One region of the Pantoea vagans genome, then DNA from elsewhere that is predicted to be linked to it. Evidence: riboswitches for the same ligand, from Rfam matches in the RefSeq annotation. Region 1 holds a riboswitch; each other region holds the start of a gene.

Region 1 (4,041 bases):
CTGGCAAAGCACAGCATAAAGATCAGCGCGGCGGTGGGCAGGATTTGGCGGCGCAACCACGGCCACTCCAGCAGACGAAACTGGTTCCAGCCACGCAGACCAAGCTGTGCGGCCAGCTGGCGCTGTTCACCGGGAATATTCTCCAGCGCCTGCAATAGCATGCGCGTGGCCAAAGGCAGATTGAAGAACACGTGCGCCAGCAGAATGCCCTGCAAACCATAAGGTGAGAAGCGGTAATCAAGGCCCAACAGAGCACAGAGTTGGGCCAGCCAGCCGCTGCGACCGTAGACGCTGAGCAGCCCGAACACCGCGACCAGCACCGGCAGCACCAGCGTCATGGCGCAAAGGCGTAGCAACAGCGTTCGTCCGGGGAAGCGACGGCGATAGAGCGCCCGCGCGAGCAAAATGGCGGGCAGCACGGAGAACAGGGCCGACAGCAGCGCCTGCTCAAAGGAGAACGCCAGCACATGATGCAGATAACTGTCAGTGAGCAGGGCGCACCAGTCTGTCACTGGCGCGGCCACGACCAGCGCGCCAAAGGCCAGCAGCGCCACCGCACAGAGTAGGAGTGCGATGGCCGTGCCAGGAATCAACCAACCGGGCATTATTGGCTAACGGCGCGTTGCCATGCGCTGATCCAATCGGCGCGATGGTCAGCAACTTGTGCAGGTGTGAACTGCAGCGCCGTCGCCGGTTTGGACAATGACTGATAACCCGCTGGCAGATCGCTTTTAATCACTGGATACATCCAGTTGCCGGTGGGAATGGTCTGCTGGAAGGCCGGAGAGACCATAAACTGCATAAATTGCTGCGCCAGTTTCGGTTGCTTGCTGCTGGCGAGTTGAGCTGCAACTTCCACCTGCAAATAGTGCCCTTCGCTGAAAGGTGCTGCCGCGTAGTTCTCTTTTTTCTCTTCAATGATGTGGTAAGCCGGAGAGGTGGTGTAACTCAGCACCAGATCGCTTTCCCCTTTCAGAAACAAACCGTAGGCTTCACTCCAACCCTTGGTGACCGTGACGGTCTTTTTTGCCAGCTTCTGCCAGGCGTCAGGTGCTTGATCGCCGTACACTTTCTGCATCCACAGCAGTAAACCGAGGCCTGGCGTACTGGTGCGCGGATCTTCATAAATCACGCGCCACTTCTTAGGGCTTTCCACCAACTCTTTCAGGCTTTTCGGCGGGTTCTTCAGCTTATTCTTATCGTAAACGAATGCGAAGTAGCCGTAGTCAAACGGAATGAAGGTGTCGTTGTGCCAGGCATCCGGTAACTGGAGTTTGCTGGTGTCCACGGCGCTCTTGGCGAACAAGCCGGTTTTCTCTGCGGCCTGCACCAGATTATTATCGAGGCCCAGCACCACATCGGCTTGGCTGTTTTTGCCTTCCATGCGCACGCGGTTGAGCAGTGACACACCATCTTCCAGAGCGACATATTTCAGCTCGCAGCCACATTCAGCTTCAAAGGCTTTTTTAACCGCCGGGCCCGGACCCCAGTCCGCAGAGAAGGAATCATAGGTATACACGGTGAGTACCGGTTTGGCGGCGAAAGCCGGGGCAGCAACCAGCAGGACCAGAGGCAGGACTTTGTTTAACACTTTGCGCTCCTTAAGGAGAATAATAAGTTCGAGTCGCAAAGGATCTGAGTTAATGGACATCTCAAATCCCTACGCCGGTATTAACCGGATCAGGTTCGACGGGTTTATCTCAGCCCGGAAAGGGCACCCCGTTGAGAACGGCCTAGTTTAGACACTTCTGTGACAGCGTGAAAGCCTCACAACTCCGGCGGCGCAAACCAGGCCGATTTAAAGTCAAACCAGCCGAGCGTGTTCAGGCGCACCCCACGCATACTGCGTTGACCTTCAAGCAATAACCAGTGGTGAAACAGCGGATGGATGAAGTCATTGTTGACCAGATGTTTGCTCCATTCGGCCAGAGGCAGGTTTTTTTGTCGCCACTGTTCAGCATCGGCTTGCCAGTCAATGGGCACACAGTGATGCATCAGCGGCAGCTCGTACAGTTGGGCAAACAGTGCGTAGTCCAGTGGTAACGTAAAATTGACGCTGCCGAGCCAGATATCGCTTTCACCCGCGCCCTCGAACCACGCTTCATAGCTGAGTTCTTGGGTAATTAGCTCAACACCTTGTTCCGCCAGTAGCGGACGTAACGCATTTGCGATGCCCTCATGTTCGACATGATGGCTGTACCAACTGAGTGTCAGTTGCGTTAACCCTTCAGGTTTTGTGGCAGGCGTCAGGTCGCGACGATGGTGCCAGCGCGGCAGTAAACCGTACGCCGGGAACCAGTAGCGCTGATAACCTACTCCTGCATGGTTCAGCAGGGCGATGGGATTGAACAGATAGCTGACCCAGCGGCGAAAATGGGCATCGCGTCCACGTTCGGACCGCTGATCGTACAGCAGAAAATAGCAGCCTTCTTCAAGCCGGCTCTCTTCGGACTTCTCATCCGCGGTTTCACCCTGCAGTTTCACCCCGGCGTACACCAGTTCATCACTGATCTCAGGCAATACCCAAATAGACACATCATCAATTAAGGCGCGATAGCCAAAATAGTCATCCCAGGCGGCGATTTTTAGCTGTGTCTGCTGATTACGCACCACGCTGTAGGGTCCGGTGCCGATGGGTTGGCGTGAAAAATGGCGCAGCGTGGGCCATTCGCGCGGCAGGATCATGGCACTGACGCTAGCCAACAGCCAGGGCAACCAATCGTCAGGTTGGCTCAGGTGGATATCCAGCGTCCAGGGCGCCGGGGAATGCAAATTCTCGATATGGGAAAACAGCGGCTGGGTGCGCACGCGGTCCAGCGAGGCGATGATATCTTCCATCTCCAGTTCACGACCATGATGAAAGCGAATCGCCGGTCGCAAAAAGAATCGCCAGTGCAGCGGTGAGGTTTGCTGCCAGTGATGGGCGATATCCGGTTCGACTTCCCCCTTTTCCTCATTTACTCGCGTCAGGCCATTGAAAATTTGTCGCGCCAGATGGGTTTCAGAGCGACGCAGCGGCGAGCCGGGCAGCAGATTAGGCAATGGGCGGTAGTAGAGCACGCGCAGGATGTGTTTCCCCTGACGGAAACTGCGCCCAAGGTGGGCGGCGATCATCTGGCGCACCTGATCCTTGTCACCCACCAGTTGCACCAACTGCTCGATGCGATCCTGCTCCAGCAGATCCTCGGCGCGCTGCTGCTGGAGTGCCAAACCGGTGTAATTGAAACTTAAAGTGGAGCGTTTACCGCGCCCCGCCTCTGCCTGCCAGATCAGCCAACCTGCGGCCTGCATGGCATTGAGCAGGTTACGCATATGGCGTCGTGAACAGTGTAAAAGATCGGCCAGCTCGCTTAGTGTGGTTTCCTGATCCTGGCCCTGGCAGCTTTGCCACAGGCGGATGAACTGCTGTTGCAGTCGCGCAGAGGACATAAAAGGGGAACTCCTTCTCAGAATCGCTCAGTTTTTCCTGCCCCATATTAGAGGCATACTGCCCAGCAATGGAAGAGCGGGAGGCATTCAGCAATGAATGGCGCTCTGCCAGCGGTTCTGCCGACGTAGAACCTCTTTCTGAGTAGGGTGCATTTTCACCGCCAGCAGCGTTTTCTCTGCTGGCTTTTTTCGTTTTGCTGTGGAATCTTCTACCCTCTTTTCTGTTGTCCGATTCTCCTCAAAGGGATTTCTGCATGAAATCGCTGTTAACGCGCCAGCGCCGTCTCAATCCGGTTTATCTCTCTTTTATGGCTGTGTCCTTTATGACGGGTGTGGCAGGGGCCTTACAGGCACCCACGCTCAGTCTGTTCCTGACGCGTGAAGTGCAGGTGCGGCCGTTTTGGGTGGGATTGTTTTTCACCATTAACGCCATAGCCGGGATTGTGATTAGCCTGTTGATGGCGAAGCGCTCGGACAGCCGGGGTGACCGGCGTAATTTGATCCTTTTTTGCTGTCTGATGGCGGTGCTCAATGCCCTGTTGTTCGCCTTTAACCGTCACTATCTGACGTTAATTAGTGTGGGCGTATTGCTGTCAGGACTGGCTAGCGTGG
Region 2 (4,041 bases), 2.1 Mb from region 1:
CAGCGTTGCCGCTTCCGGCAGGTTCGGCGTGATCAATGAGACGTGCGGCAGCAGTAACTCACGCACGCTCGCCACCGCATCGGGTGACAGCAGCGGATCCCCGCTTTTCGCAATCATCACCGTATCCAGCACCACAAACGGCAGGCTGGCCCGTTTCAGCCGCTGCGCGACCACTTCAACAATCGCAGTTTCAGACAGCATACCGATTTTGGCGGCATCGATGCGCACATCGTCCAGCACCGAATCCAGTTGCGCGCCAACAAAATCGGGTTCAATACGATACACCGACTGCACGCCACAGGTATTCTGCGCCACCAGTGCGGTGATCACACTGGTGCCGTAAGCGCCCAACGCGGAGAAGGCTTTGAGATCGGCCTGAATACCCGCGCCACCGCTTGGATCGGTGCCAGCGATGGTTAAAGCATTGATGCGTTTCATGCCGCCACCTCCAGAGTCCAGAGTCCGTCAAGGAAAGCGACGACAAAGCTGCCGGGCCCCTGCACCTGACGTGCAGCCTGCTCACCCGCCAACGACATCACGCGGCACGCTGCTGCAATGTGCTGCAGGCGCTCGCCTGGCAAGCTGGCGAAAGCAGCAACCACCGCAGACAGTGCGCAACCGGTGCCGACCACACGCGTCATCAAGGGGCTGCCACCAGGGATCGCCAGCGTGCTTTTACCGTCAGTGACGTAATCAACTTCTCCGGTTACCGCGACAACGGTTTGATATTTCTGCGCCAGTTGCTGGGCTGCGCTCAGCGCGGCATCCGCTTGATGCACGCTATCCACGCCACGCCCTCCAGCCGCCTGATTGGCTAGCGCAAGGATTTCAGAAGCATTGCCACGAATCGCGGCGGGTTGCAGGCCCAGCAGCTGTTGGCAGAATTCGGTACGCAGTGATAACGCACCCACTGCCACCGGATCGAGCGTCCAGGGTGTTCCTGCTTTCTGCGCGGCCTGCACGGCGGCTAACATCGCATCGCGGCGGTCGCGGGTTAAGGTACCCACATTGATCAGCAACGCATCCGCGAAACCAGCAAATTGGGCCGCCTCTTCTGGGTCAATCACCATCGCCGGAGACGCCTGCAACGCCAGCAGCACATTAGCGGTAAAGGTTTGCACTACGTCATTGGTCATGCAGTGCACTAACGGAGTTTGCTGCCGCAGTAAGTGCAGGGATTGCGCGAGCTGCGTAGTGGAGAGTATTTCAGGCTGGTGTGTCATAAAGCTCCCAACCGGCGATCAAGAAGGCGAATGCGGTCAGGCATCTGACTTCCCTACGCTGGCATTATCCAGATCAGGTCAGCGGGTGTATCTCAGCCCTGTATACAGGGGCACCCCGAGTCATGGCATGCAGAACATGCCGACGACAGGATAAGCGCAGTCGCGCAGGTTGTAAATTGTGGTTTGTGCGGTGAGTGAGAATAATTGCGCCACATCAAAATATAAAATATTCATCCTCCATCAATAAAATAAACATCACCCGCCAGATCAATAACTGAAAATATATCCGCTTAATGTATTAATTCCTTTTTTAATCTACATAGGCAAAAACGCGGAAATTAAGATAATCAATACCACTAATTGATTAGCATCAACGCCTGACATCCCATAAAACGGCCTAATCCCCCTCCGGACTTGAAGACAGACTCTGCCCACCCAATTCCGGGATCGAAAATGAACCTAAAGTTATTCAGCTTTATTCCGCACGCACATCGTTGGCATCAGATTCGTATTTCCCGTAAAGGGGCAATTTCTCCTGGTGGTCGCCACTATTTTTCGACGCACATTGAAGCGCAGTGTAAAGGGTGCGGAGAACAAATACACAAAGTGTATTACCGTGATATTAGCGATGCTGAAGCGCGCCGCTGGCTGGGATAATCATCGGGCAAAAAAAAGCCCCGCAACACAAGGTGCGGGGCTGCTGCGTGGCTATCGCAATAAAACTTATTCAGCCGGTTGGGTGCGGATCAGATAATCAAAGGCGCTGAGTGAGGCTTTAGCGCCTTCACCGCTGGCAATGATGATCTGCTTGTACGGCACCGTGGTGCAGTCACCGGCGGCGAATACGCCTTTCAGGCTGGTTTCGCACTTGGCATCGATGATGATCTCGCCCATTTTGTTACGCTCTACCGCACCTTCAAGGAAAGTAGTGTTCGGCAACAAACCAATCTGCACGAAGATGCCGCTCAGCGCGATCTCGTGGCTGGTCTGGTTGTTACGGTCGATGTAGCTCAGACCGGTCACTTTGCTGCCGTCGCCTTTCACTTCGGTGGTCTGTGCATTCAGAATCACATCGACGTTTTTCAGGCTACGCAGTTTGTCCTGCAGCACTTTATCGGCACGCATTTCGCTGGCAAATTCCAGCAGCGTCACGTGCTCAACCAGACCGGCCAGATCGATAGCCGCTTCCACACCAGAGTTGCCGCCGCCGATTACCGCCGTGCGCTTGCCTTTAAACAGCGGGCCGTCACAGTGTGGGCAATAGGTGACGCCTTTGGTGCGATACTGCTCTTCACCCGGCACACCCATGTTGCGCCAGCGAGCACCGGTAGCAATGATGATGCTGCGTGATTTCAGAACTGCGCCAGATGCGGTTTCAATCGCGTGCAGACCGCCCTCTTTCGCCGCCGGAATCAGTTTGATTGCGCTCTGGGTATCAATCACGTCTACATCGTAGTCATCGACGTGAGCACGCAGTGAACCAGCCAACTTCGCGCCTTCGGTTCTCTGGACGGAGATGTAGTTTTCGATGTCTACCGTGTCGAGCACCTGGCCACCGAAACGCTCGCCCATCAGGCCAGTGCGGATACCTTTACGTGCCGAGTAGATCGCTGCCGCTGCGCCCGCGGGGCCGCTACCGACGATCAGCACTTCATAGGCATCACGCTTGTTCAGCTCTTCGGCTGCACGTTTCTCAGCATTGGTATCCACTTTGCCGACGATTTCCGCCAGGCTTAAACGGCCCTGACCAAACTCGGTGCCGTTAAGGAATACGGCAGGCACACCCATCACGTTACGTTCGGTGATTTCGTTCTGGAACATGCCGCCATCGATGGCGGTGTGGCTGATGCGCGGGTTGAGGATCGCCATCAGATTCAGCGCCTGCACCACGTCAGGACAGTTGTGGCACGACAGTGAGTAATAGGTTTCGAAATGCAGGTCAGTGTCCAGAGCAACCACTTGCTCCAGCAGACTCTGTGACTCTTTCGACGGGTGTCCACCGGTCTGCAGCAGTGCCAGGACCAGTGAAGTAAATTCGTGACCCATTGGCGAACCGGCAAAGCGTGGGCCGCTCTGGCTGCCTGGGTTAGTGATCAGAAAAGAGGGTTTACGAACCGGACGATCATTCTCTTCACGGAAGCTGACTTTTTCTGACAAGCTCGCGATATCGGTCAGCAGAGAACGGATCTCCGCAGATTTAGCGCCATCATCCAGTGTGGCAATCAACTCAACCGGTTTCGTTAATTTCTCAAGGTAAGCCTTGAGCTGTGTTTTTAAATTGGTATCGAGCATAGTGAGTTCCTGTCAAGAAAATCGGGTGCCGTAGCACCCGATTGAGAAAGATCGAATGGCTGGGTGTGGCTTAGATTTTGCCAACCAGGTCCAGAGATGGAGCCAGTGTAGCTTCGCCTTCTTTCCATTTAGCCGGGCACACTTCACCTGGGTGAGAAGCCACGTACTGAGCCGCTTTCAGTTTGCGGATCAGGTCAGATGCGTCACGGCCAATGCCTTCAGCGGTGATTTCGATAGCCTGGATGATGCCCTGTGGGTCAACAATGAAGGTACCACGGTCAGCCAGACCTTCGTCTTCACGCATGATTTCGAAGTTACGGGTCAGTGCGCCAGTTGGGTCACCGATCATCGCGTATTTGATTTTTGCGATGGTTTCGGAAGAACCGTGCCAGGCTTTGTGGGTAAAGTGCGTGTCAGTAGAAACGGAGTAAACGTCTACGCCCATTTTCTGCAGTTCTTCGTGATGGTCTGCCACGTCACCCAGTTCGGTAGGGCATACGAAGGTGAAGTCAGCCGGGTAGAAGAA
Region 3 (4,041 bases), 510 kb from region 1:
TGTTGCGGTGACGCGCATGATTGGCGAGCAATATCTCATCGCCTCGACGAATCGCCACGATTATGCAGGGAGCAATTTGTGGGTAATAGCGCTCACGGCAGTGGTGGCACAGGCAGGCAAATTCGCGTTTACTGAGATGCATTTCATGCCCACAGTAACCACACCAGCGATGGGAACGGTAGAACTCCGCCAGTTGTACACCGCGCCCAGCAATCTGGAACAAGCCGACATCTTCGTCGATAAGCTGGCGAACAGAGGCCATATTGTCAGGGCGTGATTCACGCACCAACCAGACATTTTCACCCTGCCATTCGCCAATCAATATGCCCGCGCTACCCACTAAGCCAAAATCGCTCGATAAGCCATGCGGCAGCTCACCTTGCGGCAACCAAAGTTTTTGCTCATGGCTGACAATCCACCAGCCAGCGTCTACGCTTGAGATCTCACGTTGCATCTTATTCGTTGTCCTTAGCGTCAAATGGCACGCTGAATCCTGATGTTAAGTGTCGAATAAACAACTATAACTCACTTGGAGCCCCATATGCTGACCCAGTTAGATGACCTGACAGAGCGTGTAGGTGGCGGTAATGAATTAGTCGACACTTGGTTGCGCGCCCGTCGACAGTTGCTCGTCACGTATTACGAGTTAATTGGCATAAAGCCGAATAAAGATGCGCTTTCAGCGCTGGATGAACAGGCACTGGATGCGTTTTGCCACAATCTGGTGGATTACCTCTCCACCGGGCATTTCAGTATTTACGAACGCATCATCAACGAAATGCAAGGTGACAGCCCGTTAATTGCCGCGTCTCAGATCTACCCCGCACTCGAGGCCAACACCGATAGCATCATGCAGCTGTATGACAGCCATCTTCAGCAAGCCATCAATGATGATAACTGTGTTGAGTTTCAGAAGGCGCTCTCCGAAGTGGGTGAAGTACTGGAGTCACGTTTTACGCTGGAGGATAAACTGGTAAAACTGGCCTGGGATAACCAGCTGGCAAGCGTTCCGGTCGCCAATGAGAGCCCCATTGCACGTCCTGCTTAACCCCGAAAGATGTAAAAGGCTTGTTATTCCGAAAAAGCCCTCTTATGCTGAATGGGCTTTTTTATTGCCCTCTTTATGAGCGGCAAGTTTGTGGTTTAAGCGTAGCGTGCGCAGCCAGTTCACGCACGGACAGCGCACAGGGACCGGAGCGTACACGAAGTACGTGACGGTCACGAGCACTGCCCAGGCGAGAAATGGCAAGCAAAGTAGCTTAAACCGCAAACGCACACCTTGTCGGAGTGCCCCCCGGGGCTGAGACCGTTAATTCGGGATCCGCGGAACCTGATCAGGTTAGTACCTGCGAAGGGAACAAGAGTAGACATAACCAGAACGATGCGTGTTGGCGCCCGGTATCGCTTCTGTTACTCCTTCCGAACTCTGGACAAGCAACTTCCCCTTAAATCAGGAAATTTGCTATGTCTGTTGCTAAAACTTCTCGTCGTGAACAACGTGCACAAGCGCAGGAATTTATTGATTCACTGCAAGGCACCGCTTTTCCCAACTCAAAACGTATCTGGATCACCGGTAGCCGTGAGGATATTCGTGTACCGATGCGCGAAATCCAGCTGAGCCCAACTCAGATTGGCGGCACCAGAGAGAACCCTAAGCTTGAGCCGAATGAAGCTGTGCCGGTGTATGACACCGCAGGTGCTTATGGTGACCCGGAAGCCACTATCGATGTGCATCAGGGATTGGCGAAATTGCGTGCCAGCTGGATTGTCGAACGTGATGACAGCGAAGCGATCCACCAGCTAAGTTCCAGTTATACCCAGCAGCGGTTGGCCGATGAGGGACTGGATCATCTGCGCTTTGAGCACCTACCCCAGCCACGCCGTGCGAAAACCGGCCGCTGTGTGACGCAGTTGCACTATGCTCGACAGGGAATGATTACGCCTGAAATGGAGTTTATTGCGGTCCGTGAAAACATGGGGCGCGAACGTATTCGTGGTGAAGTGCTGCTGCAACAACATCCCGGGCACAGCTTCGGGGCGCATCTGCCGGAAAACATTACCGCCGAATTTGTCCGTCAGGAAGTGGCCAGCGGTCGAGCCATTATCCCCTCCAACATTAATCACCCTGAATCTGAACCGATGATCATTGGCCGTAACTTTTTGGTCAAAGTGAATGCCAATATCGGCAACTCGGCGGTGAGTTCATCGATTGAGGAGGAAGTAGAGAAACTGGTGTGGTCAACGCGCTGGGGCGCCGATACCGTGATGGACCTCTCCACAGGCCGTTACATCCATGAAACGCGGGAATGGATTTTGCGAAACAGTCCGGTGCCGATTGGAACCGTACCGATTTATCAGGCGCTGGAGAAGGTTAACGGCGTAGCGGAAGATCTGAACTGGGAAATCTTCCGCGACACCCTGCTTGAGCAAGCCGAACAGGGCGTCGATTACTTCACCATTCACGCGGGCGTGCTGTTGCGCTATGTTCCGATGACCGCCAAACGTCTGACCGGCATTGTCTCGCGCGGGGGATCGATCATGGCGAAGTGGTGCCTGTCGCATCATCAGGAGAGTTTCCTGTATCTGCACTTCCGCGAGATTTGCGAGATCTGTGCGGCTTATGATGTTGCCCTCTCACTGGGCGATGGCCTGCGTCCAGGGTCGATTCAGGATGCCAACGATGAAGCGCAGTTTGCCGAACTGCACACCTTGGGTGAGCTAACGAAGATCGCCTGGGAATACGATGTGCAGGTGATGATTGAAGGCCCAGGCCATGTGCCAATGCAGATGATCCGCCGTAACATGACCGAACAGCTGGAGCACTGCCATGAAGCGCCGTTTTATACGCTCGGACCACTCACCACAGATATCGCACCCGGTTATGATCACTTCACATCAGGAATTGGTGCCGCGATGATTGGCTGGTTTGGCTGTGCCATGCTGTGCTACGTCACACCGAAAGAGCACTTGGGTCTGCCAAATAAAGAAGATGTGAAACAGGGGCTGATCACCTATAAGATCGCCGCCCATGCGGCCGATCTGGCGAAGGGGCATCCCGGAGCCCAGATCCGCGATAATGCCATGTCGAAAGCGCGTTTCGAATTCCGCTGGGAAGATCAATTCAATCTGGCACTCGATCCGCACACCGCGCGTGCCTACCACGATGAAACCTTGCCGCAGGAATCGGGGAAAGTCGCTCACTTCTGCTCGATGTGCGGCCCCAAATTCTGCTCAATGAAAATTACTCAGGAAGTGCGTGAATATGCTGCTCGCCAGCAGGCAGAAGCGCAGCCGATTGAAATTGGCATGGCGCAAATGTCAGACGCCTTCCGTAGCCGTGGTGGTGAGATCTACCACGCCGCCGATGCCCTTAAAGAGGAAAAAGTATGACCGACGCCTTTCCGGCCACCGCCCCGAAACTGGGGCTGTACCCCGTTGTTGATAGCGTAGAGTGGATTAAACGCCTGCTGCAAGCCGGTGTGCGCACCCTGCAACTGCGTATCAAAGATTGCCAGGATCATGAAGTGGAAGATGCCGTGCGCGAAGCCATTGCGCTGGGTAAACAGTACCGCGCACGCTTGTTTATCAATGATTACTGGCGATTAGCGATCAAATACAACGCTTACGGTGTTCACCTTGGCCAGGAAGATTTGGACGTAGCGGATCTGCAGGCGATCCGCCAGGCAGGTTTACGTCTCGGTTTATCAACTCATGATGATGCCGAACTGGACCGCGCCCTGGCACTTCGCCCCTCTTATATTGCTTTAGGGCATATTTATCCGACGCAAACTAAAGACATGCCCTCCGCTCCGCAGGGCGTAATCGAACTCAAACGTCATCTGGCGCGATTGCAGGACGTGCCAACCGTCGCCATCGGCGGCATTTCACTGGCGCGGGTGCCGGAAGTGCTGGCCACAGGGGTGGGCAGTATTGCGGTCGTCAGCGCCATTACTCAGGCGGCTGACTGGCGTAAGGCAACACAAACGTTGCTCGACCTGGTTGAATCTGGAACCCAGCCTGCAGAGTTGATGTAACTGGCTG

Evidence for each region. A riboswitch is a leader RNA that binds a small molecule or an ion and turns the genes downstream of it on or off. The one in region 1 is predicted to bind thiamine pyrophosphate.
Region 2: it holds a riboswitch for thiamine pyrophosphate, as region 1 does, so the genes downstream of both, thiM (hydroxyethylthiazole kinase) here and thiB (thiamine ABC transporter substrate binding subunit) in region 1, are expected to answer to the same signal.
Region 3: it holds a riboswitch for thiamine pyrophosphate, as region 1 does, so the genes downstream of both, thiC (phosphomethylpyrimidine synthase ThiC) here and thiB (thiamine ABC transporter substrate binding subunit) in region 1, are expected to answer to the same signal.

What each region holds. Positions count from the first base shown of each region.
Region 1 covers NZ_CP011427.1:3,316,872-3,320,912, reverse strand. Annotated here, with positions in the region: gene thiP (thiamine/thiamine pyrophosphate ABC transporter permease ThiP) at 1-605, opposite strand, end outside; gene thiB (thiamine ABC transporter substrate binding subunit) at 605-1,591, opposite strand; TPP riboswitch at 1,640-1,732, opposite strand; gene sgrR (HTH-type transcriptional regulator SgrR) at 1,768-3,429, opposite strand; gene LK04_RS15490 (MFS transporter) at 3,684-4,041, shown strand, end outside.
Region 2 covers NZ_CP011427.1:1,266,205-1,270,245, reverse strand. Annotated here, with positions in the region: gene thiD (bifunctional hydroxymethylpyrimidine kinase/phosphomethylpyrimidine kinase) at 1-438, opposite strand, end outside; gene thiM (hydroxyethylthiazole kinase) at 435-1,223, opposite strand; TPP riboswitch at 1,257-1,351, opposite strand; gene LK04_RS05915 (hypothetical protein) at 1,677-1,880, shown strand; gene ahpF (alkyl hydroperoxide reductase subunit F) at 1,947-3,515, opposite strand; gene ahpC (alkyl hydroperoxide reductase subunit C) at 3,586-4,041, opposite strand, start outside.
Region 3 covers NZ_CP011427.1:3,829,622-3,833,662, forward strand. Annotated here, with positions in the region: gene nudC (NAD(+) diphosphatase) at 1-454, opposite strand, end outside; gene LK04_RS17750 (Rsd/AlgQ family anti-sigma factor) at 542-1,048, shown strand; TPP riboswitch at 1,274-1,374, shown strand; gene thiC (phosphomethylpyrimidine synthase ThiC) at 1,465-3,390, shown strand; gene thiE (thiamine phosphate synthase) at 3,387-4,034, shown strand.